DNA from 3 places in the Priestia sp. FSL H7-0729 genome. Region 2 is predicted to be linked to each of the others. Evidence: riboswitches for the same ligand, from Rfam matches in the RefSeq annotation. Region 2 holds a riboswitch; each other region holds the start of a gene.

What was found. A riboswitch is a leader RNA that binds a small molecule or an ion and turns the genes downstream of it on or off. The one in region 2 is predicted to bind S-adenosylmethionine.
Region 1: it holds a riboswitch for S-adenosylmethionine, as region 2 does, so the genes downstream of both, MHH93_RS16380 (methionine ABC transporter ATP-binding protein) here and metA (homoserine O-acetyltransferase MetA) in region 2, are expected to answer to the same signal.
Region 3: it holds a riboswitch for S-adenosylmethionine, as region 2 does, so the genes downstream of both, mmuP (S-methylmethionine permease) here and metA (homoserine O-acetyltransferase MetA) in region 2, are expected to answer to the same signal.

The regions. Positions count from the first base shown of each region.
Region 1 is NZ_JBBOTQ010000006.1:238,214-249,122, reverse strand. It holds gene MHH93_RS16405 (NifU family protein) at 1-119, shown strand, start outside; gene MHH93_RS16400 (SDR family oxidoreductase) at 272-1,051, opposite strand; gene MHH93_RS16395 (DUF2167 domain-containing protein) at 1,225-2,223, shown strand; gene MHH93_RS16390 (MetQ/NlpA family ABC transporter substrate-binding protein) at 2,347-3,186, opposite strand; gene MHH93_RS16385 (methionine ABC transporter permease) at 3,261-3,920, opposite strand; gene MHH93_RS16380 (methionine ABC transporter ATP-binding protein) at 3,921-4,955, opposite strand; SAM riboswitch class I at 5,081-5,223, opposite strand; gene MHH93_RS16375 (Cthe_2314 family HEPN domain-containing protein) at 5,361-6,077, opposite strand; gene MHH93_RS16370 (COX15/CtaA family protein) at 6,276-7,214, opposite strand; gene MHH93_RS16365 (thioredoxin family protein) at 7,529-7,873, opposite strand; gene MHH93_RS16360 (DUF2515 family protein) at 8,016-9,302, shown strand; gene MHH93_RS16355 (putative polysaccharide biosynthesis protein) at 9,411-10,909, opposite strand, start outside.
Region 2 is NZ_JBBOTQ010000002.1:431,864-442,772, reverse strand. It holds gene MHH93_RS08510 (zinc-binding alcohol dehydrogenase family protein) at 1-968, opposite strand, end outside; gene MHH93_RS08505 (aldo/keto reductase) at 965-1,942, opposite strand; gene mqnC (cyclic dehypoxanthinyl futalosine synthase) at 2,173-3,309, opposite strand; gene MHH93_RS08495 (trans-sulfuration enzyme family protein) at 3,551-4,723, opposite strand; gene MHH93_RS08490 (PLP-dependent transferase) at 4,720-5,907, opposite strand; gene metA (homoserine O-acetyltransferase MetA) at 5,932-6,849, opposite strand; SAM riboswitch class I at 7,086-7,209, opposite strand; gene corA (magnesium/cobalt transporter CorA) at 7,661-8,596, shown strand; gene MHH93_RS08475 (HRDC domain-containing protein) at 8,667-9,668, opposite strand; gene MHH93_RS08470 (ROK family protein) at 9,845-10,723, opposite strand; gene MHH93_RS08465 (MOSC domain-containing protein) at 10,800-10,909, opposite strand, start outside.
Region 3 is NZ_JBBOTQ010000009.1:203,246-214,154, reverse strand. It holds gene MHH93_RS20260 (DMT family transporter) at 1-153, opposite strand, end outside; gene MHH93_RS20255 (DMT family transporter) at 163-597, opposite strand; gene MHH93_RS20250 (helix-turn-helix domain-containing protein) at 784-1,620, shown strand; gene MHH93_RS20245 (methyl-accepting chemotaxis protein) at 1,982-2,902, shown strand; gene MHH93_RS20240 (spore germination protein) at 3,119-4,831, shown strand; gene MHH93_RS20235 (GerAB/ArcD/ProY family transporter) at 4,864-5,964, shown strand; gene MHH93_RS20230 (Ger(x)C family spore germination protein) at 5,961-7,163, shown strand; SAM riboswitch class I at 7,238-7,339, shown strand; gene mmuP (S-methylmethionine permease) at 7,431-8,843, shown strand; gene mmuM (homocysteine S-methyltransferase) at 8,821-9,861, shown strand; gene MHH93_RS20215 (ABC transporter permease) at 9,961-10,909, opposite strand, start outside.

The DNA.
Region 1 (10,909 bases), on a different contig from region 2:
TGAAACTGGTCGGTGCCTGCGGCAGTTGCCCAAGCTCCACTATTACCTTAAAAGCCGGGATTGAACGCGCCCTTCTTGAAGAAGTTGAGGGTGTACAAGAAGTCGTACAAGTATTCTAATCAATCCTTCACGAATAAACCTCAAGAGCCTTTCGCTTCGCAGAAGCGGAGGGCTCTTTTTTTTGTGTACATATGCAGAGCGTCATTAATACTGTCATAATCAAGATGACCTTAACCCGAACCAGTTTCGACGTACATTTCTCCGTCTCAACTTAAGCATCCTCACGCTGTATGGTCGGACGAATCGGATCAAGTCCTCCAGATACATCCATAATGTTGCCTGTTATAAAATCGGAATGATCAAGGCATAGGTACGTAATCACTCGTGCGATATCTTCACCGCTGCCAGGACGCCCTCTTGGCGTTTCCTCGTCCGTGATGCCCGCCATTTCATCAATTGTTTTCTCTTTGTTGGCACCGCGAATATCTCCCGGGCATACCATGTTGACCGTAATTCCATAAGGAGCTTCCTCAACGGCGAGTGTCTTTGTAAAAGAGACCAGACCTACCTTGGCAGCCGCGTATACGGCGCGATGAGGCCATGATCTCGCTTCTCCCGCATGACTGAAGCCAAAATGGATAATGCGTCCCCATTGCTTGCGTCTCATCTCTGGCAATACACGCTGATCCAGCAACATCGGCCCCAGCAGATTTCCCTGCACGAGCATCTGGACCTCGGCTTCAGAATAATCCGCAAATAATCGTCGTTCACGGACAAATGGACCCGCGTTATTCACCAAAATATCAATGCTGCCCAGATTGTCTTCCACCTGTTCAACCAATGAAGAGATATCTTCTACCTTGGATATATCAGCCTGGATAGCAATGCACCGCACACCCTTGGCTGTAATCTGAGCCCTTAAAGCCTCAGCTTCTACTCTGCTGTGTACATAATTGAGGGCAATATGACATCCCTGATCTGCCAGACTGAGGGCCGTCATTTTACCAAGACCTTTGGCACTTCCCGTTATGAGGGCAATCTTTCCCTTCACGTTCATCCCCCTCTTCAAAGAGCAGTCACTATCCAGTATAAAAGATTTATCGTCCTCCCACAACTCGCTTATCCAGAAGGGATTATCCACCTTTAATTCCAAATATATCTTGAATAAAATTAAATACCTATGGTATTGTCGAGGATATAACCTGAAAGGACCTCTACATGAATATGAAGAACAAAAGATGGATATCTTTTCTTACGCTACTAATGGTGAGTGTATTCACAGTTTCAAGTGCCTTGCAGGTATCAGCGGCAAGTGAGAGTGACCAGGCACCTGATGAATACGATTGGATTAGTGGACCAGCATCGGTCTCTCTGGACGGTAAAGCCACACTCGAAGTCCCTGAAAGTCATTCCTTTCTGGATAAAGCCAATACCCAACGCTCGATACTTAACAGTGGTGGAAAACCTAACGGGAATGAAATCGGAAGCCTGACCAGCAATAGCGAATCCGGCTCGTGGTATGTCGTGTTCGAGTACGTGAAGACAGGTCATATTCATGATGATGATCAAAATTTGAATGCCGAAGAACTGTTAAGCAGTTATATCCGAGGCACAGAAGAAGAGAACAGAGAGCTCGATCCTGAATATAGAACGTACATAACAGGTTGGGATATCGAACCGGCATACGATAAGACCAAACATCAGTTGGTCTACTCCCTTGGTTTCAAAAATGCAGATCAGCAAGCCATGGTGAATTACAATGTAAAACTCCTGACACGTGAAGGGTACATCACAGCCATTCTGGTTATTGATACGGCCAACTTTCAACAGAGCCGCCAGGCATTCGAGGAAACCGTCCTTAATCAACTTCAGATCAATGCGGGACATACCTACGAGGAATATAATGCTTCGACTGACAAAACATCTACCATAGGGCTCAACAGCCTTCTGATGGGCGGAATCGGGTACACGGCTTCCCAAAAATTCAGCGCTCTTCTTTTGCTCAAAAAAGGATGGGCCTTAATCTTGGTTGTCGTTCTTGGGCTAATCGGTTGGATCAGATACAAAATCAAAAGTTCACACGGAGATGAAGAAAAACTCTCTCCCTCCGAGAGGACGTACCTGCAGGAAGCAGATGAACAGCAGCATGCTGATCAGAATGAATTATCCTACTACCGCCAATCTGAACACCATTCCAACGCTGATACATCAGAAAAACTCTGACTTAGCGTGTGTCAGCTTCATTAAAACAAAATAACGTAAGAAGAGGATGTCCTTCCGTCATAATCATGACTTATGGGACATCCTCTTCTTACGAGTTCACATCATATCATACATATCGTTAAATTATTCAGTTGCAGGTTCAACCGCACCTTTATAACGTTCTTTAATGAATGTTTTCACTTCTTCGGAGTGCAAGGCAGCAGCCAATTTCTGAATTGCATCTGCATCCTTGTTGTCCTCACGGGAAACGAGGATGTTCGCGTATGGGTTACCTTGCAGATCTTCGATCAGCAAAGCATCATTTGCCGGATTCAGGTTCGCTTCAAGCGCATAGTTAGCGTTGATGAATACCAGATCCGCTTCATCCAATTGACGAGGCATCATGGCTGCATCCAGCTCGATGATATCCAGGTTCTTCGGATTGGCTGTGATATCCTGAATCGTAGATGTGATATTTGTGTTGTCTTTCAGCGTAATAATGCCTTCCTTCGCAAGCAACAACAGTGCACGTCCACCATTGGATGGGTCATTTGGAATGGCTACTTTTGCGCCGTCAGCCAATTCATCCAAAGACTTAATCTTTTTGGAGTATCCGCCAAAAGGTTCAACATGGACAGGTGTTACAGTAACGAGGTTGAATCCACGTTCTTTATTCTCTGTGTCCAGATAAGGCTGGTGCTGGAAGAAGTTTGCATCCAATTTTTTATCAGCCAGTTGTTGGTTAGGTTGTACATAGTCATTAAACGTAACGACTTGCAGACGAATACCTTGTGCTTCCAGCTCAGGCTTGATACTTTCCAGAATCTCTGCATGTGGTGTCGGTGAAGCTCCAACTTTCAATTCAACCGTGCGTGGTGCACCTGCTGAATTGTCTGCGCCACTATCGGCGTCCTTGTTGTTTCCGCAAGCTGCGAGAACCGCAATTAACATAAGACTAAGTAGAGCGAATGACCATTTTTTCATGTGTAAAACCCCTTCTCTAATCATTTTTTCATGTGGCGTTCGAATAAATGCCTTGCCATCATGTTATCTATGTGTTATTTCCTGGTGAAAAATGTAACCAAGCGATCTCCAGCCATCTGGAGAATTTGCACTAGAATGATCATAAATACAACGGATATAATCATGATTTCATTTTGATAACGATAATACCCATAATTGATTGCCAGCGTTCCCAGTCCTCCACCACCAACCATGCCCGCCATCGCCGTGTAAGAGACAAGCGTAACGATGGTAATGGTTATCCCAGCAACCAAACCAGGTAATGCTTCAGGCAGTAATACCCGTCTTACAATCTGTCCGGTCGATGCACCCATCGACTGTGCTGCTTCAATGACACCCCGGTCAACTTCTCGCAACGTTGTCTCCACCAATCGAGCAAAGTAAGGAGCTGCTGAAATAACCAAAGGAGGTATAACACCTAACACTCCTGTAGCTGTACCGACGAGTGAACGAGTGAATGGAATAAGAGCAACAATCAATATGATAAATGGAACTGATCGTAAAATATTTACAATCAAGGACAATATAATGTACACCGTCCGTGACTTGATCGAAGCAGATCGGGCTGTCATAAACAGCAGAACTCCGAGTGGTAAACCAAAGATAACGGTGAATAGGCCTGATACACCCAAGATTTGCAGTGTCTCTATGGAAGCTTTACCAACCTCTTCCCAACGTACGGTTGAAAAATCCATCTAACGTAGCACCTCCACATCAAGTCCCTCAGCGGTCAATTCGGATATCGTCCGATCAATCGCATTGGAATCACCTTCGAACCGAACGGTCAGCTGACCATAAGGAACCTGTTTAATCGTAGAGATCGTCCCTTGCAGGATGGCAAAATCCACACCCGTCTTACGAACCGTCCTGGACAAAATCGCTTCATATGTTTTGTTCCCCAGAAAGGATATCTTCACAAGTTTGGAAGCAATCCCTATCTGCAGTTCAACGCCTGCATTCGCCAGAGCCGTCTCTTCCAGAGCCAGTCCTGCTTCATGGTCTCGCATCATGAAGTCCCGCGTAATTGCATGCTGCGGCTTCAGGAACACTTCTGTTACAGGTCCCTGCTCCACAATGCCGCCTTGATGAATGACAGCCACCTTGTCACAGATGTTCTGAATGACATGCATCTCATGTGTAATCAGCACAATCGTAAGGTTGTACTTTTCGTTAATGTCGAGCAATAACTTCAGGATTGAATTTGTCGTCTGCGGATCAAGTGCTGAAGTAGCCTCATCACAGAGAAGTACATTTGGATCACTCGCAAGTGCTCTGGCAATCCCTACACGTTGTTTCTGTCCACCCGATAATTGAGCTGGATATTTGTTGCTGTGGTTCTCCAGACCAACCAGATTGAGCATTTCCTTCACTTTGCGATCAATGGCATCCTTGGGTGTATTCACAAGCTTTAGTGGAAAAGCTACATTGTCATATACCGTTGCCGAGGATAACAGATTAAAGTGTTGAAAAATCATGCCGATCTTGCGTCTCTGTTGCTGCAATTCGGTTTTGCTCAGCGCTGTCAGGTTGACCCCGTCAACCCATACTTCACCCTCCGTAGGCCTTTCCAGCAAATTAATACAGCGAATCAATGTACTCTTGCCCGCTCCGGAATGGCCTATCACTCCGTAGATTTCACCCTTTTGGATGTTCAAATTCAGCTCGGATAAAGCAGTTGTAGCTTTTTTCCCTTTGCCGTACGTTTTCGTTAACCCTTTTAATTCAATCAATCGCACTTGCCCCTTTCCAACCACCTACATGTATCTTTACCCGATCTTAAGGAAAACTCCCCTTTAAGTACAAAAAAGAGCCCTTTGCAGATACAAAGAGGGCTCTTCACGTGAAAGAATATACCTTCTCATCTGCCAAAATCGTGCCTTGCACCATTTTGTAGGAATTAGCACCTAACATCTATAACGAATGATACATGTATCATGTCGGTTACAAATCGGTTGCCGGGCTTCATCGGGCCTGTCCCTCCGCCGCTCTCGATAAGAAATATGTTGTTGTAGGATTTTATAAGTTCATGTAGTTCATGCTTTATAATGTGAACGTAAACTTTGAAATATTAGTTCAATCTTCGTCCTTATGACCATTCTAATTAAAACTCAGTATATTCCAAGTATTCCGATTTGTCAAAGGGAATTATTTCTTTTCCATATATTATTGATATAACGATAAGAGGTTGTTAACGTTTCACAAACCATATCCACGCCTTGACGCATTTCCTGCACATGCTGATTCAGATCCTCCAACTTCACTTTACCTTGCAATGTCTGGTGAAGCTGCCACAGGTCATCGTGCATTTCTGAGTTCATGTAATGAATCTCCATGTTACGTCGTTTACGCAGCTTACTCATCGGTTCCCGATACGAATCCTTGATCTGAATCAATCGCAACGCAAGATCATGATGCTCCCTCGCATAATCGAACTGCCTTAACACCGTAAAATAAGAAAAATGCGCTTTTGTATTTGAAGTATTCAACTGGAATATTTCATTTAATACGGTGCCGACTTTATCCAGAATGGCAAAGCAGCGAATGAAGCCATCTTTGTAAAAATACACATACCGGGCATACTCAGCTTTTTCAGCTGGCGTCATATCATCCGTTGAACCTGCAACGACCTTTTTACGAAAATGAGCAGCAGCAAAACAGCTTTGCTCCAGTTCATCCAGAGAGGAGATGAGTCCCTGAGTCCACACATACAGCTTCCGATAGTCATGGGTGGGATCATGGTCCACATGCATCTGTCGTTGAAATAGCTCAAGCGTATGCGCCATTGCGTCCATCGCTTCCTTCAATTTACCTTCGTTTATACGCGGTTTTTCCCCCAGCAACGTTCGCAGCATATACAACCTCCTCTTTTCCAATTCAACAAGAATTCATCACCGTAACACTTCATCCATTCCGTGTAATTGCTGCTTGCCATAGGTTGCCCTGATCCCCCTGACATCAAACAAAGTCCACCTGTCCAATGATGTACATCACTGGATGGTGGACTTTCATATTTAGCCCAAGTACCTTTGGAAAAAGAATGGATCTATATCTTAGAAACGATTAGCCGGGCGATGCAGCTTGTACACCAGGAAACTCATATACGTTAAGACCCCGAACAATATGGCAATATCCAACATATGAGCAAGAGCTACAAACATGTATACTTCCGGACGGTTCATTGTCACCATCATGAAAATACCAATGACTACTTGCATCAGAATAAGAACAACGGATACCACACCCAGAGTACGCATTTCCTTGTTGTCCGGATGATTACGGTAAGCGAAGTGACCCAAAATTGCGATTACAATGACGAGCGACGCAGCTGCTGCACGGTGAGCAAAAGCAACCGCTACCCCACCCGAAAGCTCAGGAATAATCTGCCCGTTACAGAGCGGAAATCCAGAACATCCGCCGGCAGAATCCGTGTGACTCACAAATGCACCTGTGTATACCACGAGATATGTGTAAATGGTGGAAAACCAGACCAGATTCCTGAATTTTTTACTAACCCGAGGGTATTTATTCAGACGCTCCAATCCACCATCTTTTGCCTCCTGCCTTATGCCCAGCGCCATCATTAGGGAACTGGCAAAAGCAATCAGTGCAAAACCGAAATGCAGTGCCATAACTGCTGAAGATTGGGAGAAGACGACGGCAAAAGCCCCCATAATACCCTGGACGATAACAAATACCAAGGTTAAGAAAGAGAACAATTGCAGGTCACGGCGTGACTTGCCGAACCGCAGAAAAGCAACAAACGAGGCTATGGACAGAAGTCCAGCCAGTGCGCTTACAGCACGATGGGAATATTCAATAAGTGAAGCCACAGTATGTGCAGGAACGAGTTTTCCGTTACATAAAGGCCATTCTGTTCCGCAGCCAAGGCCCGATTCCGTTTTGGTTACGATGCCTCCACCAAAAGTGGCCAGAAACATGACGAGACAGGTTAATACGGTTAACCATTTAAACAAAGTTAAGTGTTTCAATTTTTTCTCACCCGCTGTTGGTTTAAGATGGCGAAGAATATTCTCCGCTTGTTTCGGTACTTTGACACTTATTTCACAACTAAATTCATTATACCGGATAAAATGTTCATTGACGCCCGCGCTTTGTGACAAAATGTTAACGTCTGGTGAAATAATGACCGACAGGTCATTGAAGTTATATCTATGAGGGATATGCCAGTTAATTGCATCTTGAACAGAGCCCTGAACACACAAACGCCATTTCCCTATTTCAAGAGAAATGGCGTTTCATCTAGTATACCCTTTAACAACATGAACCTGTCATACTTTTATAATCATTTATGGATCGTGTTGTACACTTCGACTGCGCGATCCAGGAACTGCTCAATCTCTTCTCTCGACTTGCGCAGCTTGTTCACATACCGTACAAGTTCACGGCCATCTGTATACGCCACAAAGCTAGGAATGCCAAGAATATTCTGCTCTTCACTAACCGTTCCAACCTGATCCACGTCGACCTCAATTAAAGTCAGTTCACGTGCATATTTCTCTTCAACCTCAGGCATAAACGGATCGATGTATTTGCAGTCACCACACCAGTCTGCCTTGAATACGGCAATCGTCAAACGCGGGGATTGGATGGCTACATCAAAAGCCGGTTTGGAAGTAATCTGTTCCATTCGATTCATCTCCCTTTCTGTACCTTGTCTTACCCTAAGTGAAGCAAATTGGCGAGTGGAAGTCAAATAATCAGCGCATACTTAGAATAAACCACATGGACTGTGCATTTAAATGCAGTACATCATGAAAGGATGTCACATCATGACTTCCATCAGAACCGATTCTTCCAGCGAACAGCATCACGGGTCCCTCTTGCAGATTGTCCGTTCCATTCCGGGTGCTGCCCGGGAAATCTGGCGTGGCAAACAAGCTGCATGGCAAGCTTCAGCACAGCTTCGTCACCCAATGCGTGACATCCAGTGGGATACCGATACGGCAGCTGCCCTGCAGTCTGAAGTGGAGCGTTTGTTACCTGCCAGCAGCAAGTCTTTTGCACGTACGGACCAGGTTCAAAGCGCACTCGTCTGCGAAGAAGATTGCATCATCCTGGAAGAGATTAAGACACTCACTCAAGAGCATAATCGGAGTAATATCACTCGCACGGCAGCCTATCTCGAATGTTATGAACAATATCCTGAACTGCATTGGGCACTGCTGGCCCATATGGTCTCTCGTAACGGTGGTTATCACATGACAGATCTTCAGAGTGATTTGATGCATAATCTTCAAAATCAGAGCGATCGCGAGCATATGTACCGGCTGCTGGAGCGATGCAATGCACTCATTTTCCAGGATGCCTATCCCCAGCTTCAGCTGTATATGCACAGTCGCCGGATCGGACGAAGTTGTTTCCATCTCTTGTCACACTTTCACGTGTCGGCGTTCATGACGCCGTTTTGGGAACGCTTTTGGCTGGAACGGTGCAGTTCACTGCTTAGTGTGGCATTAATTATTAATGAGCAGAACTATATCGAGAGCCGGGTCGTGCAACATCCTTATTTTCAAAAAGAAGTACTCTCCAAACCCGCATTCCATCTGCATAATCTGGCCGGTCTGAATCATATCGTCTTTCCTCTTGGGCGGGGAGCAGGACTCGCAGGACGCGTCATTGAACATTTTGGCAAATTGGATGAGCGAATCATGTTTGGCAAAGGGCTATATGCCCTGTTGTTTGGAATGGAGCAAGTACACACACAAGTGTTGGCATTCGCACGTTCGGTTCCCCATCGTGGCTCGCGTGCCGAATATTGGCCTGGCCTGTTTACCAATCATGAAGACGAGGCAGGTGATCAGACATTATACGCTCAAGCGCTACTTGATGAAGAATGGCTTCCAGAAGGGCAACGACTATATAGTCCGGAACTGCTCGCCGTATGGGGGGACACGCCTTATGAACCGATTACCAGACAAGACTGGCTTCAGACTCGGGATTGTCTCGGTTATCTGACGGCACCGCGCCGGCCATGGCTGTTTGAGATGAGTCACGAACACCGGTATGGTATGCTGAAAACAGCACTGGCTCATGATGCTAAAGCCATCACACACTGATGCTGAGGATTGACAAATATATAAAAAGCCCTGTCCGCTTCAATAGCAGACAGAGCTTGTATCCTATTTTCACAACATATTGGAGTTTGAATGATGCTCCTTGTATTCTTAACCTCTTTGCCCAGCTCCACGTTGGAGACGCATAAGTGGACGGAGAATTTTTTGCAGAATACGGGGATAACTGCCCAGCTCGTCCTTGCGCAGGACACGCAGCACAACCATGAGAACCAGATACACCACCACCACAAGCACACCAACCACAAGGCAGGTAAACAAGAAGGATACACGCGCTGGCAGGAACAGTCCAAAAATCATATTTCCAATCCAGTTCGTTGCAAATCCTACACCTGCTGCAAGCAAGACCGTAATGATAAACCCTTTCCAACGATCTCCCATGATGGAGAAATCAACGATTTTGCGCAGGACACGCAGATTCAGGTATGTGATCACCAGGAAACACAGTGCCGTTGCAATAATAATGCCGTAAATACCGAAGATTGGCGCCAGAATCAAACTTGCGACCAATTTGATCACAACACCTGCTGCCACACTCACCATCGTAATCCGCGGTTTACCCACCCCAAGCAAGATGGAGTTGGTGGTCATCATCGTAATCTGGAAAATGGTACCGAATGTCAGCAAGGCAATGATCGGCGTTCCATCCAGATTGGTAAACAGCAATCCGTTGACCGAATACGCCGCCGCACATAGTGCAATGACAATCGGCATACCTGTCAGAATCGAAATGCGCAACGCAAGTGTAACCTGATTCTTCAGATGGGCTTCATCTTTGCGGGCAAATGCTGCCGAAATGACAGGCACCAACGACTGACTCAAAGCGATAGCCAGAATCGGAGGAATACCCGCAATACTTTGGGCCTTCGCACCAAGGATCGCAAGGACACCTGTCGCTTCTTCGAGTCCGATCTGGCCACTAAGCAGTGGAACCACAAGGGATGAATCGATGAAGTTAATGGCTGGAACTGCAAGTGAGGACAGCACAATTGGAATAGACAGCTTGAAGATATCACTGTAGATACCTCGCATCGGTAGCTGCTTTGCAGGCTCGTAATTCAATTGGGCCGCGCGGTCGCTACGACGCAGCTTCAGGGTGAAGTACAACATGACACCAAAGGCGCCCACACTTCCTAATACCCCACCAAATGAGGCACCCGCAGCAATCGTTTGGTCATCATAATTCCATTGCAGCATAACATAAGCCACGATAATGGCTGTACCTACACGGGCGAACTGTTCCACAATCTGTGAAATACCGCCTGCTGTCATGTTGCCACGTCCCTGGAAATATCCACGCATCATCGCAATGGCTGGGAACAGCAGCAAGGCTGGAGCCAAAGCGCGAATGGCGCTGACCGATGCCGGTACTTTGGAGACATACGTGGCATAATAAGGTGCCGCGAACCACAACAAAGCAGACATGACTACCCCGGCGACAGCCGCAAAGATCAGGGCTGCACGGTAGATCTGTTGGGCTTCACCCGCACGTCCGAGCGCATAACGTTCCGACACCATTTTGCTAAGTGTACTTGGTATGCCCGCCGTTGCTACAGTTAACAGCATTAAATATACCGTATTGGAGATCGTAA
Region 2 (10,909 bases):
CATTGGTCCATTGCAGAAGGTAACGCATCAAACTCCACTCGGTGTGTGATATAACCATCCATGCTTAATTTCTTTTGACGCAACGTTGATAAGACCTGTTCAAAATCTTCGCGGGTGGCGTTTCGACTGCCCAGCATGCTCATCTCCCGCTTGTGAAACTCAGGATCATGGAAGGTAATATCCGCTTTCACCAGTCCCACGAAAATGAGTTGACCACTATGCGCCACGTATCGAATGGCCTCATTCATGGAATTCACGTTACCTGTTGCATCAAAGACAGCCGTAGCATAGTCGCCTCCGGTGATCTCAGCCACTTGTTGCACCGTATGTTCATTAGCTTGCACCAGATCATCTGCCCCTGCCCAAGTCCGGCTAAGCTCCAGCCTGTCCAGATTACGATCAACGGCAATAACACGGGCTCCCGCCTGTTTGGCAAATGCCATCACGCCAAGTCCGATAGGGCCAGCTCCAATAACAATCACATGCTCACCAGGCTTGATTCCCGCTCTTCTGACGGCATGGGCTCCAATGCTTAATGGTTCTACCATTGCTGTCTCATCCAGTGTCAGACCTTCTGCTAAGAGCAGATGTGAGACAGGCACACTGATTCTTTCTCTCATACCTCCGTCTACGTGCACACCCATGACTTGCATGGACACACAACAATTGGTTTTTCCACTGCGACATGCAATACAATGACCACAATGCAGATATGGAATAATGCTTACCTGATCCCCTGGCTGTAACCCTGCATCGTTCGGACCGATCTCTTCAATCACACCTGCCAGTTCATGACCGAGTACGCGAGGATAGGTAAAGAATGGCTGATTGCCTTTGTACGCATGCAGATCCGTTCCACAGATCCCAATCCGCCGGATCGCAATCAATGCCTCCCCTTCTGCTCGTTCCGGTTGAGGCAGATCTTGCAGCTCCAAACGGTCTATTTCTTCACATACAATGGCTCTCATCGTTGTTCCCCCTTGGATGTTTCTGAAGTCGTATTGCTGCGCTTCGTATTATATTCAGGACGTCCGCTTGACCACGTCTCATTATGCAATGGTGCCAGAATGCGCAGCACTTCCTCCAGTAGACTCTGATCCAACGGTTCTTCGATCCATGCTGCATTGTTGACGATATTTTGCGGACTGGCACTGCTCACCAGTGTTGTAGGAATACGTTCATTCGCCGTAGAGAATTGCACGGCCAACTTGGCAATGTCACTGCCTTGTTCTGCACAGAAGCGGGCAGCTTTCAGGCAGAGCTCTTTCACCCGTTCATCTGCCGGATGCCAGGCAGGAGCACCTCGAGTACTTAACAAGCCCATAGAAAGAGGCGAAGCATTCACAAGGCCAATTTCTTTCTTTTCCAACAAAGGCAACAAAGATAACAATGAGGTATCGTTCAATGAATAATGACAATATGAGATGATCGCATCCGCATTGATCTGTGGCAGAACCTTCTCGAACAATGGCAAGGGCAAGCCGCAAATCCCAGCATGACGAATAACTCCTTGCTCTTTCAGACGCAACAATGTTGGAAAAGCTTCTTCGATAATAATCTCTGCTGGTACAAATTCAATATCATGCAGGAATAAGATATCTATATAGTCCGTATGCAGTCGATTCAGGCTCTCTTGCACACTATCCAGAATCCGCTGACGTGAAAAATCAAACTCATTTTCCCCATACCGTCCGGCTTTGGTTGATAACATATATGAACTGCGCGGCAAGCTGCGGATGGCTTCACCCAACACCGTCTCTGCCTTGGTCAACCCGTAGTAAGGCGAAACGTCTATGTAGTTCATCCCCGCATCTACAGCTGCATGTACAGTGCGAATCCCTTCATTCTTGTCAATGTCACGAAATACAGAACCGAGGGAGGATGCTCCAAAGCTTAATACAGGTACGTCCAGTTCTGTCTTTCCAAGTATTCTTCTCTTCATTGGTTTGCCCCTTCCAGCATGTCTGACTACACAAGTTCCCTTTCATTGTAACAGTTCAATTTCAATATAAAATATCGCCAATTGCGTAACATGTACTGTTTGATGACCTCGAACCGCAGAAAGATATCAAAAAGCCCGCCGTCTCTCCAAACGGAGTAGTCAGCGGGCTTGACTTCATAAATACTTATCTAACGATCAGCATTTATGGAAGCAGTATTAAATAATCAGAATTAGTTCTGCATTACGAAATCTTCATGCACGGCATTCTCTTCATCGAACATGCGCAAGATGTCATATCGGGTGTTACGTTGTGCCGGGATATAACCGGACTCCCGAATCAAACGGAGAATGGATTCAATGTTAACTTTATATGTTGCACCAGCAGCAGATACAACGTTCTCTTCAATCATCGTGCTACCGAAGTCATTACAGCCAAATTCAAGCGACTTCTTACCGATCTCAGGACCCATCGTTACCCAAGAGGATTGAATGTTCTTGATATTATCCAGCACCAGTCGGCTGATGGCTACAGTCTTCAAGTACTCTTCCGGAGTCTGACGCTCCAGCTTAAGGTTGGTATTGTCTGGTTGGAAAGTCCAAGGAATGAATGCCAGGAAACCTTCAGAATCATACTTGTTCGCAATACATTCGTCCTGAGCTTCACGTACACGGAGCAAGTGCAATGCACGCTCTTCCATCGATTCACCAAGGCCGATAACCATCGTTGCCGTGGTGTTCATGCCGATGCGATGTGCCGTTTGCATTACGTCCATCCAATCCCGCCATGAACCTTTCAAGCGGCTGATTTTCCGACGTGTGCGGTCATCCAGAATTTCAGCGCCGCCGCCAGGCAAGGAATCGAGTCCTGCTTCGTGAATGGAACGAACAACCTCTTCCAATGTAAGACCATCGGAAACTTCAACCATTTTCATAATCTCAGCAGGTGAGAAAGAATGCATAGTGATGTTCGGGAAACGCTCTTTGATGGCTTTCAACAGGTCTGTATAATAGCTGAAAGGCAAGTTTGGATTCGTTCCACCTTGCATCAAGATCTCAGTACCATTCACATCTTCCGTTTCCTGAATCTTTTGGAAAATCACTTCGTCCGGAAGCACATAACCTTCATCCGAACCAGGTCTGCGGTAGAAAGCACAAAAACGGCAGTACACATCACACACGTTCGTGTAGTTGACGTTACGCCCAATTACAAATGTTCTGTATGGTTCAGGGTGCATGCGTTTCATAATAACATTAGCAGCTGCCCCGATTTTGTCCACTTCATCGGATTCAAATAGCTGAATCGTGTCTTCCAAGTCCAAACGTTCGCCCCGAAGGGCTTTATCTAAGATACGGTCTACCGTACTCATCGTAAAAAAGCCTCCCTCATGAAGAGAAATTATATAACGATCCGTCCCAACTTGTTCAAGAGAAGCAAGTTCTGGTGGCAACATCGCATTTCTGTACTCCACATATCGTAACACAGGTTACATGTGAAAAAAAGCACCTTATGTACAGGTGCTTTAAAAATAAGTAAAAATTTTTACATATAGAATGGAATTGATTCGAACTTAAGTGATACGGATAGGCGTATTTGGTCACTCACTTTTGCTAGGATTCCTGAAGTGCTTGTTCCAAATCTACAATCAGATCTTCAATATCTTCCAGACCTACCGAGAAACGCAGCAACCCATCTGTAATGCCACGATCCCGGCGAACCTCAGCCGGCATTGCTGCATGAGACATCATCGCTGGGTAGGACAGAATGCTCTCCACAGCTCCCAGGCTTACAGCAACAATGGGTAGCTTCACCCGGTTAAGAACCGCTTTTGCACGATCTCCTGAACCGACATCAAATGAAACGACAGCTCCATATCCTGTTGACTGGCGCTCATGTGCCTCGCGGCCCGGATGATCCTCCAGTCCAGGGTAGAAGACAGCGGTGATATCACTGCGCTCATTAAGCCATGCCGCCAGTTTGGCTGTGCTCCGTTCACTATGAGCCATGCGAGCCCCCAAGGTTTTCATCCCGCGCATCAGAAGCCAGGATTCTTGTGCCCCGAGTACAGTTCCAAGTCCATTTTGCAACTGTTTCAGTTGTACACCAAGTGATTCCGTGCGAGCAACGGCAAGGCCCGCTAACACATCACTGTGACCCCCAAGAAACTTGGTAGCACTATGTACGACAATATCCACGCCAAGCTCAATTGGACGCTGATAGTAAGGTGTCATAAAAGTGTTATCCAGAATCGTGATCAGGTCATGTTCCTTCGACCAGTCAGTTACGGCCGCGATATCCGTAATACGCAGAGTTGGGTTGGACGGTGTTTCCATATAAACTGCCTTGGTGTTTGGCTTGAGCGCCGCTTTTACTTCATCTATATTGGTCATGTCCACAAAGGTCGTCTCAATCTGCATACGGCTTAATATGGAAGTAAGCAACCGATACGTGCCTCCATATACATCTTCCGTTACAATCATGTGATCCCCTGCGGAGAACATCATGAACACGCTGGAGATCGCAGCCATCCCCGATGAATAGGCGAATCCTCGTGCCCCGCCCTCCAGCAATGTAATGTAATCTTCCAGAGCCTGACGTGTCGGATTACCCGAACGACTGTAATCATGTTGAGGCGGATTGAAGATATCAAAATGATGGAATGTTGATGCTTGATAGATCGGTACACTGGAGGCTCCAGTTGTTTTGTCGATTTCATCACCGAAATGAAGCAATTTGGTATCAAATTTCAACTCGGAGTTGGGCTTATTGTTGGACTCACTCATGAGTGCACGCCTCCTTCAACTTCCTGCTGTGCAGCTGTCAGCGCATTGCCAAGATCCGCAATCAGATCATCCGCATGTTCAATGCCTACAGAGAACCGGAGCAGTCGATCATCCACACCTACAGCATCACGAATTTCAAGCGGAATATCCGCATGCGTTTGTACTGCCGGGTAGGTCATGAGTGATTCCACTCCACCGAGACTTTCGGCAAAAGCGATCAGTTTGATATGACGCAGCAATGGTTCAACATAACGTGCATCTTTCACTTTGAAAGAGAAGATACCTGTGTTTCCCGTGGATTGTTTATTCTGAACTTCATATCCCGGATGATCCGACAGACCTGGATGATAGACTTCACCCACCGCTGGATGCTCAAGCAAGTATTTGGCAATGGTAAGTGCATTGTACTCATGACGCTCCATGCGAAGAGCCAGCGTTTTCATGCCTTTCATCAACTGGTAGGAGTCACTCGGAGACAAAACCGCTCCAATGGAATTATGCAAGAACGCCATCTCTGCAGACAATGCCTCACCCTTGGTAATAATTAGTCCGGCCAGCACATCATTGTGTCCGCCCAGATATTTGGTAGCGCTATGAATGATGATATCGGCACCCAGTTCAATCGGACGTTGGAAGAATGGAGTCAACAACGTGTTGTCAACAATGGTCAACAGGTTGTAACTTTTCGCCCAGGAAGCAACGGCTTCCACATCAGTGATCATCATCAGTGGATTGGTTGGTGTCTCAATAAATACCGCTTTGGTATTCGGCTGACGAACATTTTCCAGTGCTGCGAGGTCATTCGTGTCCACATAACTGGCAGTTACGCCGAAACGAGACAGGATGCGTTCAAGCAGACGATAGGTTCCACCGTATAGATCCAACGATACAATCAGATGATCCCCTTGACCAAACATGGCAAAGATCGTTTGCAGTGCAGCCATACCCGAGCTACAGGCAAATCCTGCATCACCAGACTCCAGCGCTGCGGCTGCTTCTTCCAATACTTTACGGGTTGGATTCGTCGTACGAATATAATCAAACCCCGTGCTTTGTCCTAGCTTCGGGTGGCGAAACGCAGTGGATTGATAGATCGGAAAGTTAATGGCGCCTGTTACCGGTTCATTGATGGACCCAATTTGTGCTAAGCGGCTTTCGATTTTCAACTTGTTGTTGTCTTCCATTGCTGCATCCTCCTGTAATCTCGATTAGATTTGCGGGCCAATATCGTAAGGTGTTTCCTGATACACATAGTAATTAAGCCAATTAGAGAATAATAAGTTCGCATGAGCTCGCCAAGTAGCCGGTGGTATACGCGAAGGGTCGTCATTCGGATAATAATGTCTAGGTAGTGCGATATCCATCCCTTTCGCTGTATCTCGGTCATACTCCCACTTTAATGAGAAGGGATCATACTCGGCATGTCCTGTGGCAAAAATCTGTTTGCCGTCTTTGGTAGCAACCAGGAAAATACCCGCTTCCTCGGATTCAGCCAAAATCTCTAACTTCTCATTCTTTTCAATATCTTCACGTCGCACTTCCGTATGACGGGAGTGTGGGACGTTGAATACTTCATCGAATCCACGCAACAATGGAACATGTGGTTTATTAATGGTGTGCGGGAAAACGCCAAAACACTTCTCATCCAGTGCAACTTTAGGGACGTTAAAATGATGGTATAAACCTGCCTGGGAAGCCCAACATATGTGGAGGGTGGATGTCACATTGGTTTTGGTCCATTCGAAGATCTCCTGGATTTCATTCCAATAGTTCACGTCTTCGAAATCCATCTGTTCCACAGGGGCACCGGTAATAATCATGCCATCGAAACGGCGGTGTTCAATCTCATCGAAGGTTTTATAGAACAAATCCAGATATTCCTGAGATGTATTCTTCGATGTATGAGATTTGGGATGTACGAGAACAACATCCACTTGAATAGGCGTGTTTCCCACCAGACGAAGCAATTGTGTTTCGGTCGTTTCCTTTGTAGGCATCAGGTTTAATATAGCGATACGGAGTGGACGAATATCTTGCTGGTAGGCAGAAGTTTCATCCATGACGAAGATATTCTCTCCTTCAAGTACTTCTTTTGCGGGTAGCGTATCGGGTATTTTGATTGGCATGGTAAGTCTAACTCCTCCTTGTGCATAGATAGATGCAGCTAACGCTGGCTTGATGTCTTCACATCAATACAGTTATAGACTGCCTTGAGCTTGTAAAAACATTGAATTGCTCTTCATATCCAACGTTACATACAACCTCAAGTTCCTTAGCGAAAATCACTGCTGAGAAGTCGGGGCATATGACAAAGACCTTCCTCGGATTTCGAGAAAGGTCATATGTAAATAGATATGCGCCTCTCTCATCTCTCAGTTACAACAGTGCCACTTGACACTTGGTCGCTGCAAGAATTAGCACCGTGCGGTATACCGCCGGTTGCCGGGTTTCATCGGGCCAGTCCCTCCACCTACTCTTGATAAGATTTCGCTGTATTAGATTGTAATTTAATATGGTTCACCGTCTACTTTATTACATTAATGCCCTCACGTCAAGTTGCAGTTCTATGTCTGCTGTCCAGATCGGAACCGTTCATCATCCGTTGTCATACACTGCCTCAGGGCGCGAAATAGACACATTTTTGCGCTTGAAAGCACCTTGTACCAGCGGTATACTAAACAAGGTGTTATAAACCCTTATGTGAGAGGTGACATATTAAATGGATGGCGACCCGAGGCCTGACTGGCAGCCGAATTCCGACAAACTGCATAGAGAATTGACATCAGCATGCCGGCAGCGGGACGTGACTTCCGTTTGATCTTATAGTGAACGCAGCCCTGATCTCCAGGCTCCGCTGCCGACCGGCTGATTTGTTCTTTTTGCGCCCATAATGATAATATCCGCCAAGTTGGCGGGTGCAGAAGGAGTAGATTAACGATGAAAATCCGGTTGGTAAACAACGGTGTATTTATTCCGGTGGACGACATTCAGCAGGCGCTGACTCCACCAGCGGAAGGATTTTACTGGATTGATGCAGACGTAGACGATTTGGCGGTACTTCAGCCGCTGTTCTTGATGCATGATCTGGCTGTGGAAGACTGTCTTAGTGACGAAGAACAACGTCCGAAGATTGAAATTTATGAGAACCATTATTTTATTGTGATTAATAGCATTCGTTTCGATGATGAAGAGATATTTCTGCGTGCAGTCAACCTGTTCCTCGGCAGACATTTCATCATTAGTGTTACAAAGCAGAAGGTCAGCGAATTACGCACACTGAAACCAATCCTGTGGGAACAGGAAATCAGTACACCGGACCGTCTGCTGTATTTGCTGGTTGACTTGATCGTTGATAATTATTTCACCGTAGGTGACCGGATTGAAGCTCGGATCGAGAAGCTTGAGGAAGACATTCTGATGCATACCAAAAAGTCACATCTGAATGAAATCATCGGGCTGCGCAGTGAGATTCTATGGTTGAAAAAAGTGCTTGGACCTCAGAAAGAGGTCATTAATACACTGAACAAAAAAGATCTGCGTCTCATCGATGATCAACTGCAAAAGTATTTCAGTGACATCTATGAGAATGCTGTAAAAATATCGGAGACCTTTGAGACGTATCGGGACTTGATGGGCAACTTACGAGAAGCCTACCAGTCCAGTATTGCGAACCGGGCGAATGAGATCATGCGTGTGTTTACCGCCATTACAACGGTTTTCATGCCGCTTACGGTCATTACCGGTATATACGGCATGAACTTTACGAATATGCCCGAGCTTAACTGGAAATACAGCTATTTTGTTGTAATTGGCCTGATGGTTACACTGGGCCTGAGCATGTTCTTCATTTTCCGCAAAAAAGACTGGGTATGAACTCTTGTGAAATAACAAAGACGAAGCGCTCCACTTGGAGATCCGCCTCGTCTTTGTTAATATCCTAAAACTAACCTACGTTCCGCTCTGTCTCTGCATGCCGACGAAAGCGGATTCGAATCATGCGCAGTCTTTCATAGACCTGCTCCAGACTTCCTCCGTCGGGCTTATCTCCTCCATACACCTTATGTAATACTGGCTTCAGGAAGGTATCTCCCAGCTCCTCATACGCACTCCATACAGCCTCTTGTTCGTTCTCTGGCATCACCGCCAGCTCCACATCAAGAAGACAATCGGTGTCATAACCTTCGTGATCCAGTGCCTCTAACAGCTCAATTAACTCGCGTCGGGATAATCCGGATCGTTGAACAATCTCCTCTAACGTATACCCTTCCTTCATGCCTTCAAGCACCTGCTTGCGCGTGGTGAACTTATCAAGTTCCTGCTTGTACTTCTGCTCTCTCTGCTTATATAACCAGCTCTCAAACTCTTCTTCCTTCAGCGCCGTGTATACCCATTCCAGCGGGAATGTCGTTGAACGCTCCAAACCGTTCGTAATCTCCATCCATTCCGCACCATAGTCGGTTGCTTTGCTCTCCCCTACACCCGGCAGTTGCATCAGTTCATCCATCGATTGCGGAACAAAGGCACTGATCAAACGCAGCAGACGATTCGTTGCAATAAAATACGGTGCCTTCCGGTCAGATACGGCTCTCTTCCTGCGCCAGGTGCACAGATCCGTATATAACTGCTCATTACCGTATAACTCACTGTAACAATGGAGTCGCTGTCCACCATAACTGCGTGACTTCAAATCATCATTCTCATGAAATAGGCCCTGTAACTGCGGTCGGTACCCCTCACTCATCTGGGTGGCAAGCTGGTGACGGTAAATATGAAGCAGTTCCTCCCAAGAAGTCCCTTCATACCAGATGTTGTCCTCACGATCTCCTTCCTCGTAGCGACTCCATCCCAGCTGCCAACTATCTTCCTCTTCCCCAATCCATAGCTGTGCATACTCTGCATTCTGATCTGACATTCTGGACAATCTGTTCATGAAAATGACTTCCATTTTCCGTTCCCTCCCTATAACTTTTCAGCCTACACGATTTAATTATTCTACCTACAGGCAGCACAAAAAACACCTCTCCTGCAAAATCCATGCAAGAGAGGTGCTTCCTCATTAACCGTGCTATGCTGTTGCCCATATCATACCACAATGGTAAAATTCGTCAATCCCTTAATAATTTACTTATTCAATGCCAATTTAGCAAGCGCGAGCGAACCACACAGCCCTGCATTGTCACCAAGTCCTGGTGAAACAACATACTGGTCAATCTTGGATTGAAGTGCAGGATGCTGAACGTATCCAGCCAGCAACTCCTGCAGTTTGCTACGAACCATCGGGAAGAGGTGCTCCTGCTTCATCACACCGCCACCCATGACGATTTTCTGTGGAGAGAGAATGAGAACATAATTCATCAGTGCATGTGCCAGATAATGCGCTTCAATCTCCCATGCTTTATGATCTGCAGGCAGTTCATAAGCAGGTTGCTCCCAACGTTTGTTAATGGCCGGTCCTGCTGCAAGGCCTTCGAGGCAGTCGCCATGATACGGACAGAAACCTTCGTATGTATCCTCCGGATGTCTGCGTACAATGATATGTCCCATCTCTGGATGTGACAATCCATGGACCATTTTACCGCCAACTACAGCACCTGCACCAATACCTGTACCCACAGTGATATACAGACAGCTCTCAAGACCTTGTGCAGCGCCCCAGGTTGCTTCTCCAAGTGCCGCACCATTCACATCCGTATCGAATGTCATCGGTACATCAAAATGCTCCTTGAGCTTGCCAATCAAGTTATACTGTCCCCAATGTGGTTTTGGCGTTGTAGTGATATAGCCATACGTCGGGCTTCCTTCAATCGGATCAATTGGACCAAATGAACCTACGCCCAGAGCTTCAATGCCTTTGCCTTCAAAAAACGAAATCACTTGCGCCATGGTTTCTTCCGGTGTCGTCGTGGGAAAACTCACGCGTTCCAGAACCTCTCCATTTTCTGTGCCAATGCCACATACAAATTTGGTTCCGCCTGCTTCAATTGCGCCTAAGATCGTCATGTTAGTCACACTCCCAAGTTAGTTTAAAAAAGAAATAATCATTCGTGCGTAACTGGATGGTACTATAATTACCCTGCTACTTGTTCTCCAGCTTGGACAATCGTTTCATTAACGTTTGCCTCCAGCTATCTGAAAGCGAAGGAATGGCCAGCAACGCCTGGATACCATAGATATTTTCTTTCCCCT
Region 3 (10,909 bases), on a different contig from region 2:
AGCCAGAATCAGTGTACCTGAGGCAAACGTAAAAAAAACCGTCTCCAACAGCCCGATATTTCGGCTAATCGTACCATTGATCGAGGACTGCGCACTAAGTACAGCTCCACCAACTAAGGTGACAAGAACAATCAATAAACCTATACCCATCATAATCCTCCTCTAGAATAAAGTAAGAGCCAGCGCCCCGAGCATAAGTACCAAGGCGGCAATACGTTTGCTTCCTACCGGTTTGCGGTTGCTCCCCAGCCATCCGTAATGATCGATCAGAATACTAGTCACCATCTGCCCGACAACAATGGCAATCATGGAGATCCCTACACCCACAATGGGAACACCAATGACTAATGTAAGCAGGTAGGTGACCCCAAGTAATCCCCCAAGCAGGTTCCACTTTGGAAATTTGGTGATGGTAGCGAGGTTTCCTCTACCGAAGAAAATGAGCAGAATCAGTGAAATTATTGCCCCCATGAAGAAGTTATAAAAATCAGCTTCCAGTGTCCCGACTTGTTCTCCAAGTTTGCCATACAGTGCCCCTTCAAAGCTTAGAAGAGCTCCTGTTGCAACGGCGATCATATAAAAAATCAACTTTTTCAATCTATCCTCGACTCCTTGAAATGGTTTGGATGTAAAGGTGCATGACTCATCATAAGAAAATGGGGAGGGGAAGACAATGAAAGATCTTGCTTTGTTTTTCCGAAAAATTATAGATCTTGCTGTGGTAAAAGGGGTATAGTAATACATCTAGAAAATAATCAGACACGAATGCAGGAGGAGACCAAAATGATCGATACAAGCAAAGAAGAATCCTCCAGGTTGTTATATATAGGAAAAGTGCAAGGCAATCCGAATTGGAATTTTCCAAGTCACATGCATGAGGATATCAGTGAAATGGTGTATGTGTCGGATGGCGAAGGTGTTATCAAGATTAATGAACATCCATATACGGTCAAAAAAGGTGATCTGTTAATTTATAACCAAGGTGTAATTCATGAACAATGCACCTCTCCCAAATGTCCACTCAGTCTTTATTATTGTGGAATAGCCAATATCTATTCGGATGGAACTCAGACAGAGCACATCATTCCTGAACACGCGTCTCCGTATATCGAAACGAAGGAATACGCCAGCAGGATTGGCGATCTGTTCGAGTTTATGTATGAGGAATCCTCCAATCAAAAAGGAGGTTACGACAAGATCTGTGAGGGATTGCTTGACGTGCTATTTGCCATAGTTCAGCGGTTGGCTCAACCGAATACCTCACAAAAACAAGATTCTGATCATCTCGCCGTACGGATCAAGGATTTTCTCGATGAGAACTACCTTCAGCACCTGAAGCTTCAGGATATCGCTGCGTATTTTCATATAAACCCTTATTACTTATCCCATGTGTTCAAGGACAAATATAATGATTCCCCGATTCGTTATATTGTCTATCGAAGAATGGGAGAAGCGAAGCGGCTGCTAGCCACGACGGACATGAAAGTAAGTGCAATTGCACATATATTGGGCTACCAAAATGCTAATTATTTCACTATTTTGTTCACAAAAACGATGGGTGAGTCACCGACCCAATACAAGAAGAATGAAAGGGTGGAACGTGTTGATCTGGAGACTTGAACCTGTGAATGTAATGGTCCCTTGATGTCACACGGGAGGGGAATGAGTGATAGTTATAGCGGATATTAAAAAACATAAAAATGTTAGAAATACAGAAGTGTATGCTACATTGCTTTGTGTTACGATACGTAAAAGTAGATATAGAGACAGAGATATTTACGGATGGGGTAAGCCATGACCAGCGGATGAGGTGAAGCAGAATTTCTTACTAAAAAATAAATGACAACAGGTGATCCAAAATGCTGCAAATCGGGTATCAATAGTAGAGTCATTAGAACCTGATGGATACATATTTGTTGTAATCGTTGTTTTTGCTAGTTAAAAGGCTGTCTATTATGGAATGAACTGTGGGGGTTATCAAGTGCCTATATTAGCTATGGAGAAGAAAGATGTTGTCACCGATGCACTGGTCATCAAGGCGATGGAGAAAAGTCTGGCTATTATTCGATTCGATCTGAATCGACGGGTAACTTATGTGAATGAAGTTTTTGCTCAGACGATGGGATATACGGTAGCTGAGATGTATGGCATGAAGCACCAGCAATTATGCTTTGGCAATTTTGCGAATACCCCGGAATATGATGCTTTTTGGAATAGTATATTAAATGGTGTGAGTTTCCAGGACAAGGTCGAACGCAAGGATGCAAAAGGAAATTCCGTATGGCTTGAGGCGACGTATATGCCGGTGTACGATGAGATGAATCAGAAGATACTGGGTGTCTCCAAGATCGCCACCAACATCACTAATCGCCAAAAAAATATTTCGGTCGTAGTAAATGAGCTGAAAACGATGTCACATGAACTGAATGAGCAGGCAGATGTAGGCATTGAACGGAGCCAGGAATTAATGTCCAGTATCTCCTATATCTCTGAGGTGTCGGCTACTAACCGTGCAACATTGACGCATCTGCAGGAACAGGCCGGTTCGATTCAGGGAGTGGTACGCACTATACGCGAGATTTCATCACAGACACAGTTGCTTGCATTAAATGCCGCCATTGAAGCTGCGCATGCGGGGGAATTCGGACGAGGATTCGATATCGTGGCTAAGGAAGTCAAGAAACTATCCACAATGGTAGAGAGTTCAATCAACGAGATTCGTGATAGCGTGACTGGAATAACCAAGGAAATTGGTAATATTACAGGTGGCACAAAAAAGGTAGAGGAATACGTCGAGCGGAGCGAGAAACAGATTGAGATCGCTTTGAATGACTTTATGGAAATTGCTGCATCGGCTCACTTGCTGGATGCCAAGGCGGAGCATGTAACCAGAATCGTATAATACTATAAATATTATAAATTGATAGCGGTTCCTCACAGAGGAACCGTTTTTTTGTCATGGGTACATTGTTATACATACAAGGATATTACGAGTTTGTATTTGCTGCATTCCAGGTTAGATAGTCTGCAAAAAACGGGAATTATTGTGATCAAATGGGGACACAATACTTGGGAATACCTGCAGATTCGTTATGCAGAGAAATGTTGGGGTGGGAACATGTGGTCAACAATTGTATCCTACGTGCCGGAATGGTCCTTATGGATGCAGGCATTCTTGGTCTTAATCATTCCTACAGGAATTATGATGACTACACGCTGGATCAATGCCGCCATTAAGCGTGGAAGTTTCTCTCGTTCAAAGAAACCTTCAATATCCTCGAAGGATATCTCGCCTGCAGCTGCGGGACTGGGTCCAGGTACGGAGACAGGGCAATATGCCAATATTAAACTAACCGGTAAATACAGTGTCGATCTAATTAGTGTTAGAGAGAGCTTTGGTCAGAATGCAGATGTGCATATTCGGGAATTTACCATCAGGGGTACAAATACACAAGTTGCGGTCCTGTACACGGAAGGACTGGTGGATATTGATCTCATTGAAACACACCTGATTACGCCGTTAATGATACATGGGGTGCCTGAACTGAAACAGGAAAGTTTTCTTGACTCTCATCAAGCCAATTTTTTGTCCGAATATCTGAAAAGTCAATTGCTGCCTGTTAGTCAGATTCAGGAGACCCATTCTCTTCAAGAACTCGCAATTGGAGTACTGCTGGGTAAAAATGCATTATTGGTGGATGGACTGCCAGGAGCCATGCTGATTGGGACGTCACATGGGAAATCGCGTGGTATGGATGAACCACTTTCAGAAGGTTTGCTTCGTGGTCCCCGTATTGGCTTTACCGAAGAGTTGAGTGACAATACTGGCATTTTGCGGCGTTATGGAAGTGATCAAAACTTATTTATACAGAAATTTGAAGTGGGTAGCCGGGTTAAAAAAGATTTGGCGGTTGCTTACATTCAGGATATTGTTGATCCGAATCTCGTTACTGAGGTCTTAAAGCGTCTGAAAACAATGGATATGGATTCCATGCTGGAATCAGGTTATGTTGAACAACTCATTGAAGATAATACACTGAGTCCGTTTCAGCAGGTTCTGAATACGGAAAGACCTGACCGTGTCATTGGTGCTTTGCTCGAGGGGCGAGTGGCTATTTTATTGGACGGAACGCCATTTGCCCTCGTGGTCCCCGTGACCTTTAGCATGTTGCTCCAATCTCCCGAAGATTACTATGAACGCTGGATTCCCGGTACATTTCTCCGTGTCCTGAGGTTTATGTCTGCCATGCTGGCCCTTCTTGCTCCAGCGCTCTATGTCTCTTTTATATCGTTTCATCCAGGGTTGATTCCGACCAAGCTGGTACTAACGATTATAGAAACCCGTACTGGGGTTCCGTTTCCTTCCATTATTGAAGTACTGATCATGGAACTCTCCATTGAGATCCTGAGAGAGGCGGGAATACGTTTACCCAAGCCGATTGGACCTGCGATGGGTATCGTTGGCGGTTTGATTATTGGTCAAGCTGCCGTACAGGCGGGAATCATCAGTCAGTTTCTTGTTATCGTTGTAGCCGTTACAGCCATATCCTCTTTCACGATTCCTGTCTATAGTGCGGGATTAACACTACGGATTCTGCGGTTTGCTGCCATGTTTAGTGCTGCAATACTAGGTCTGTTTGGTGTCGTTATGTTCTTCTTGCTGGTTTGTACACATCTTGCACGACTCTCCAGCTTTGGAGTGCCTTATGTGGCACCAGCTGTTCCCTATCACTTGAGTGATTGGAAAGATTTTGTCATTCGTGCTCCACTCAACATGATGAGAAGACGTCCAGAGATGACGAATCCGGTAGATGCAGATCGCAAGAAGTAGACAATCCATTGAAGGTCTGGAGGTGCAACAAAGTGAATGACTCCCAAGTGAAAATTAACACCACACAGGCCGTTGTCATCATCGTCAACTACATGCTAGGCGCGGGTATTCTGACGTTACCTCGAACGACTAGCAGAGCTGTTGGAACCCCGGACGTCTGGATTTCCATCCTTCTGTCTGGGCTCATTGTCACAGGTATTGGTCTGATTTTGGTTACCCTGTGCGGCAGATTTCCTGAGAAAACCGTGTTCCAGTTTACTCGGGAAATCACCGGGCGCTGGATCGCCTACATACTCGGTTGTGCGACAATTTTGTATTTTATGATCATTGCAGCATTCGAGATTAGAGTCATGGCCGATGTCACGGGGATGTATCTGCTTGAGCGTACGCCTACATGGGCTATTGTGATGGTTTTTATGTGGATAGGCATCTATATGATCTCCGGTGGGCTTGTGGTCATTATTCGTGTGTTTGAGATCATCCTGCCGATTACCTTGATTATATTCGTCATGGAGATCTTGCTCAGTAATCAGCTATTCGAGATTAGTAACCTCAGACCCGTATTGGGTGAGGGCATCATGCCTGTGCTCAAAGGGATGAAACCATCGCTACTCTCGTATACGGGGTACGAAGTTATGTTAGTCATCACTGCATATATGCAGGATCCGAAGAAAAGCAACAAGGCGATGACATGGGGGTTAACCATCTCTACACTGGTATATCTGATCACTGTTGTAATGGTCGTAGGTAGTTTATCCTTGGATGGAATTAAGACCAGAACGTGGCCAACATTGGATCTGGTCCGAAGTTTTGAGATACAGGGACTGATATTTGAACGTTTCGAATCATTATTGCTGGTGATCTGGATTATGCAGATTTTCTCGACATTTGCCATAACCCATTACTGTGCTTCTGTAGGGATTCGGGACTTGTTTCGGGCAAAGAAGATACGCAGGATTATGTATGCCCTGCTTCCAATCATTTATCTGACGGCAATGATGCCTAAAACTGTATTTGAAACTTTTGCACTGGGGGATATGTTAGGTAACGCATCTGTAGTTTTGTTCGCTATATTACCTCTGGTATTGCTGCTTATTAGCATAATTCGCAAAAAAGGAGGCAAACACGCATGATTTCATTCCGTATGTGCTTACGAGTAACTTGTGCTGTGTTCATCCTGTGTATAATATCAGGTTGCTGGAGCAGCCGCGAGATAGAAGATCTGAGTCTGTATGTAGGTCTCGGAATTGACGTTGGAAAAGAGACTGAATTCGAGAAGAATATCGCAGAACAGGGCGGGCATTACCCCAAGCAGAATAATGTCACAGCAACTGTTCAGATTGCCCCTGGAAATGCTAGCAGTCAAAAAAGTCAACAATCTGGTTCACCTTCTTCTGGCAAAGAGTCTTATTCCAACGAGCAGCTTACAGGGGATTCCATGTTGCAGATTTTTCGTCAGTTCGCTTTGCGGCGAGATCGTCCACTCATTGGACATCATCTGAAGGTTATTGTGATCTCCAAGGATATAGCTAAAAAGTATGGACTGATTCAATTGCTCGATTTTGTACTCCGGGATAACGATATTCGACCGAACTGTCTTGTACTGATTAGTCATCAACGAGCGGTTGATGTGCTTACCTCAGATGATCCTTCCCGTATTCCTGCATTTTACCTAACAGGTATTACGAACAATGCATACATTTCCAACAAGATTCTGGAACCCGTTTCGCTGGCAAAACTGGATGCCCAGATGCAGTCCGGGTCCAGTTTTCTGCTTCAAAATGTGCTGAATGCCAATGGAGAGGACAAGTTCTCCGGAGGCAGTATATTCGCTGCAAATACAACCAAATTTCTGGGGGAACTCAGCCAAACTGATGTGGAAGCTCTGTCCTGGATTACCCCCAAAAACCGAGGTGGTGTCATAAAAACATATAGTAAGGAGGGATTCACGGTACTCTATGAAATCAAGAAGAAGAAAACCAAAATCATTCCCAAGGTTGTTGGCGATGACATCTCGTTCCATGTGAAGGCAGAGTCCGAAGGATGGCTAATGGAGGATTGGCGAGCACCGGAAGAAGAAGAAACGGGTGCATATCTGACAGAGCTAGAAAAAGATTTTGCTGAATTGGTCGAGCAACAGATCAAACAGTTACTGTACAAGCTCCAGCATACCTACAAAGTCGATGTTGCTGACTTCCGCGACAGCATTCGTATTAAGTATCCAAAAACGTGGAAGAAGGTTAAAGGGAACTGGGATGAAATTTTTGCCACTGTACCCATTACGTATGAGGTCAAGACCAACATCATCAATCCGGGGTCTTCTACGGAATAGCGAGGAATGTGAACACAACAGTATTTAAATATTGACACATTCATGAACAATCGCTATATTTATAAAAAATCATTTTCTTATCCAGAGAGGTGGAGGGACTGGCCCTTAGAAACCTCAGCAGCAGATCTGAAGGATACTGTGCTAATTCCAGCGGGTGAAAGCCTGATAGATAGGAGCGTTTGTTTTTATTTGTCAGTAACGGCGCACTCTTTAGGAAGAGTGGGTCTTTTTTGTTTTTTCTGGATGAAGGAGTAGGGAGCAACAGGTATGGAGAACAACAACGACAAAGGACATTTTCAACGGAAAATGCAGGTACGGCATGTGGTCATGCTCTCTCTCGGAGGAGTCATTGGAACGGGACTATTCCTCAGCTCGGGTTACACTATTCAGCAGGCGGGACCCCTGGGCACTATTCTGTCCTATCTGATCGGAGCCATCGTTGTATATCTGGTGATGCTCTGTCTTGGTGAACTGTCTGTTCATATGCCAGAGACGGGAGCATTTCATAGTTATGCAGCCAAATATATCGGACCGGCAACAGGCTACACGGTGGCTTGGTTATACTGGTTAACCTGGACTGTTGCGCTTGGCTCCGAATTCACAGCCGCCGGATTGCTGATGCAGCGCTGGTTCCCATCGGTGAACGTATGGATATGGAGTGCGCTCTTTGCACTGATGATCTTTCTGTTTAATGCATTAACGGTGAAATTATTTGCGGAATCCGAGTTCTGGTTCTCATCTGTAAAAGTAGTGACTATCGTAATCTTCATTATTATCGGTGGCGCAGCCATGTTTGGGTTCATTCCCATGGCGGATGCTGAACCGGCTCCATTGCTATCGAATATTACCGCATCCGGGTGGTTCCCTCATGGGGCTACAGCGATATTGATGACCATGCTTGCTGTTAACTTTGCATTCTCAGGTACTGAGTTAATCGGCATTGCCGCCGGTGAGACGGAGAACCCGGAAAAGACGATACTGAAGGCTATTCATACAACGCTGTGGCGTTTGGTTATTTTTTTCATCGGAACGATTGTGATCTTGTCCGCCTTGCTGCCCATGTCGGATGCCAGTGTACTGGAAAGTCCGTTTGTAGCGGTAATGGAGCGGGTAGGTGTACCCTATGCAGCAGACATTATGAACTTTGTTATTCTGACGGCGATTCTCTCTGCTGCCAATTCAGGCTTGTATGCTTCATCGCGAATGCTCTGGTCTCTGGCCGATAAAAAGACGATTTCTCCTTGGTTTGCCAGATTGACCAAACGCGGGGTACCACTGAATGCGCTTTTGATTAGTATGGTGGGGGGTGCGCTGGCTTTGCTGTCCAGCATCATTGCGCCAGGCACCGTATACATTACACTGGTTTCCATTTCGGGTCTGGCTGTTGTTGCCGTATGGATGAGCATCAGCGCTTCCCAGTATATGTTCCGCAGACAGTATATCCGGGAAGGACATGCGGTCAAAGATCTGGTCTACCGCACACCACTGTATCCGGTGGTACCGATTGTTTCATTTATATTATGCCTGGCTTCATGCATAGGTATTGCCTTCGACCCGACACAGCGAATTGCGCTGTATTGTGGGGTTCCGTTTATCGCAGTATGTTACGCAGCTTATTATCTGACAGAGCGTGTGAATAAGAAAAGAGGACAAGTACATGACACAAGCACAACAGACTAACCCTATAGAACAGCTTCTTCGTGAACATCCGGTCATGATTCTGGATGGAGCGCTGGCGACGGAACTCGAACAGCATGGATGTGATCTGGATGATCCATTATGGTCGGCTCGTGTGTTGCTTGAGAATCCGGATGTTATTGTTCAGGTCCATGCGGATTATTTCCGAGCAGGAGCCGACTGTGCGATTACATCCAGTTATCAGGCGACGGTGGATGGCTTCCGCAAGAGAGGAATCGGCGAGCAAGAAGCGTTGGAACTGATTCGCAAGACGGTGGAACTGGCTGCACAGGCGAGAGATGAAGTATGGACAGAAGTGCAGGAAGGCGGAGTTAAAAATACGGAAGCCAAACTGGACGGCAATCTGGTCATCAGAACAGCACAACAAAGGTCTGATGTATTGGAGACAGAGGTCTTGGCTCGGCCACGACCAATGGTTGCTGCATCCGTTGGACCCTACGGCGCTTATCTAGCAGATGGATCGGAATATGTCGGTCACTACGATGTGTCAGATGAGACCTTGGCTGCATTCCATCGTCCGCGGATGGCGGCGTTGCTTGAAGCGGGTGCTGATATTCTGGCTTTTGAGACCATTCCATCCTTGCAGGAAGCACAGGTTCTGATTGATTTGCTGAAGGAGTTTCCTCATGCGTATGCCTGGCTATCTTTCTCTTTAAAAGACGGGACAAGCATCAGCGAGGGCACATCGCTTGAGGTATGTGCACAGACGTTTGGCTCCGAGCCACAAATTGCGGCAATTGGCCTGAACTGTGCTCCTATGGAAGTGGTGACGGAAGCCGTGACTATTCTGAGCCGTGCCAGCGATAAACCTGTCATTGTCTACCCGAACTCGGGAGAAGTATACGATGCAGCAACGAAGACGTGGAGCGGGCAGGGTACCTGTGGCAGTATGAGTGATGCTTCGGAACAGTGGATATCCGCGGGTGCAAAAATCATTGGCGGCTGTTGCCGCACGACTCCACATCAGATTGGCGAACTTGCGAAGAAGTGGCGGAGCTGAAGTATATCAGCCCAGCCAGATCTGCACGGAAGAGCCCTTCTTATCTTATAAAGGATAGGAAAGGGCTTCTTCTGCATGAGCACTTCTTCTTTCTACATGTTATTCGACGACAAGGATGCGCGGCGATGCCTGACGGATCACTTTGGACGATGCCCAGGATCCTAGAGCCGCGGCAAGAATACTCAGACTAGCAAAGAGTATAATGCCTCCCCAGTTCAGAATGAGAGGAATCTGTACGATACCGTATCCCGATAGGACTTTTTCAAGTAACAGGGGGAGAAGGTATACGCCTACAATGACTCCTAGCATTGAACCAACCAGAGCTAATGCAGATACTCCAGTAGCAATGGAGAAACGGATTTTTCCAGATGTCATACCAATCGATTTGTAAATACCATACGTCTTGCTCTCTTTGCGAATGCTGATTCGGCAGGTACTGAAGATAATGATAAATGTAACCAAAATGAACAGCAGACCAATCAGAGCCATGGGGTACACAAGGATGCTTGCAGCTTCTGCATAAACGGAATCCAGCAGCGTTTTTTGTGTGACGATGGAAGCAGAGTCTCTGAATCGCTCATTCAATTGGTTAGCAATGGCTCCTGCCTGTGAAGGATCGTTGACATTGATAAACACGACATCTACATCACCGTAATTCGGATTTACGCTTCGAACCGCTTGGGCTGTGATTCTTCCGGATACCGACATATTGGAGATGGCCTGATAGATACCCGAGACCATGAACGTGCGCTTTTCTCCTTCAATGTAGAGATCCATGAGATCTCCCAAATCCTTGTTTAACATCTTGGCAACACTGACCCCGATTGAAATTTCATTTTCGCGTTCTGGGTTATTCCCTCTCAACGTCTCAAAACCAAGGTCTTGATAACTTCCATCCAGTACACTTAAATAAAGACTTGTAGACTGGTTGGCCACGTCGGTTGACTCATCTGGAAGGATAACTCCGGTGATGTTTCCTTGCCAGCCCACATTTTTGATGCGAGGATCTTCTTCCAATACGTTCTGCAGCTCTGCTCTCGGAAACGTA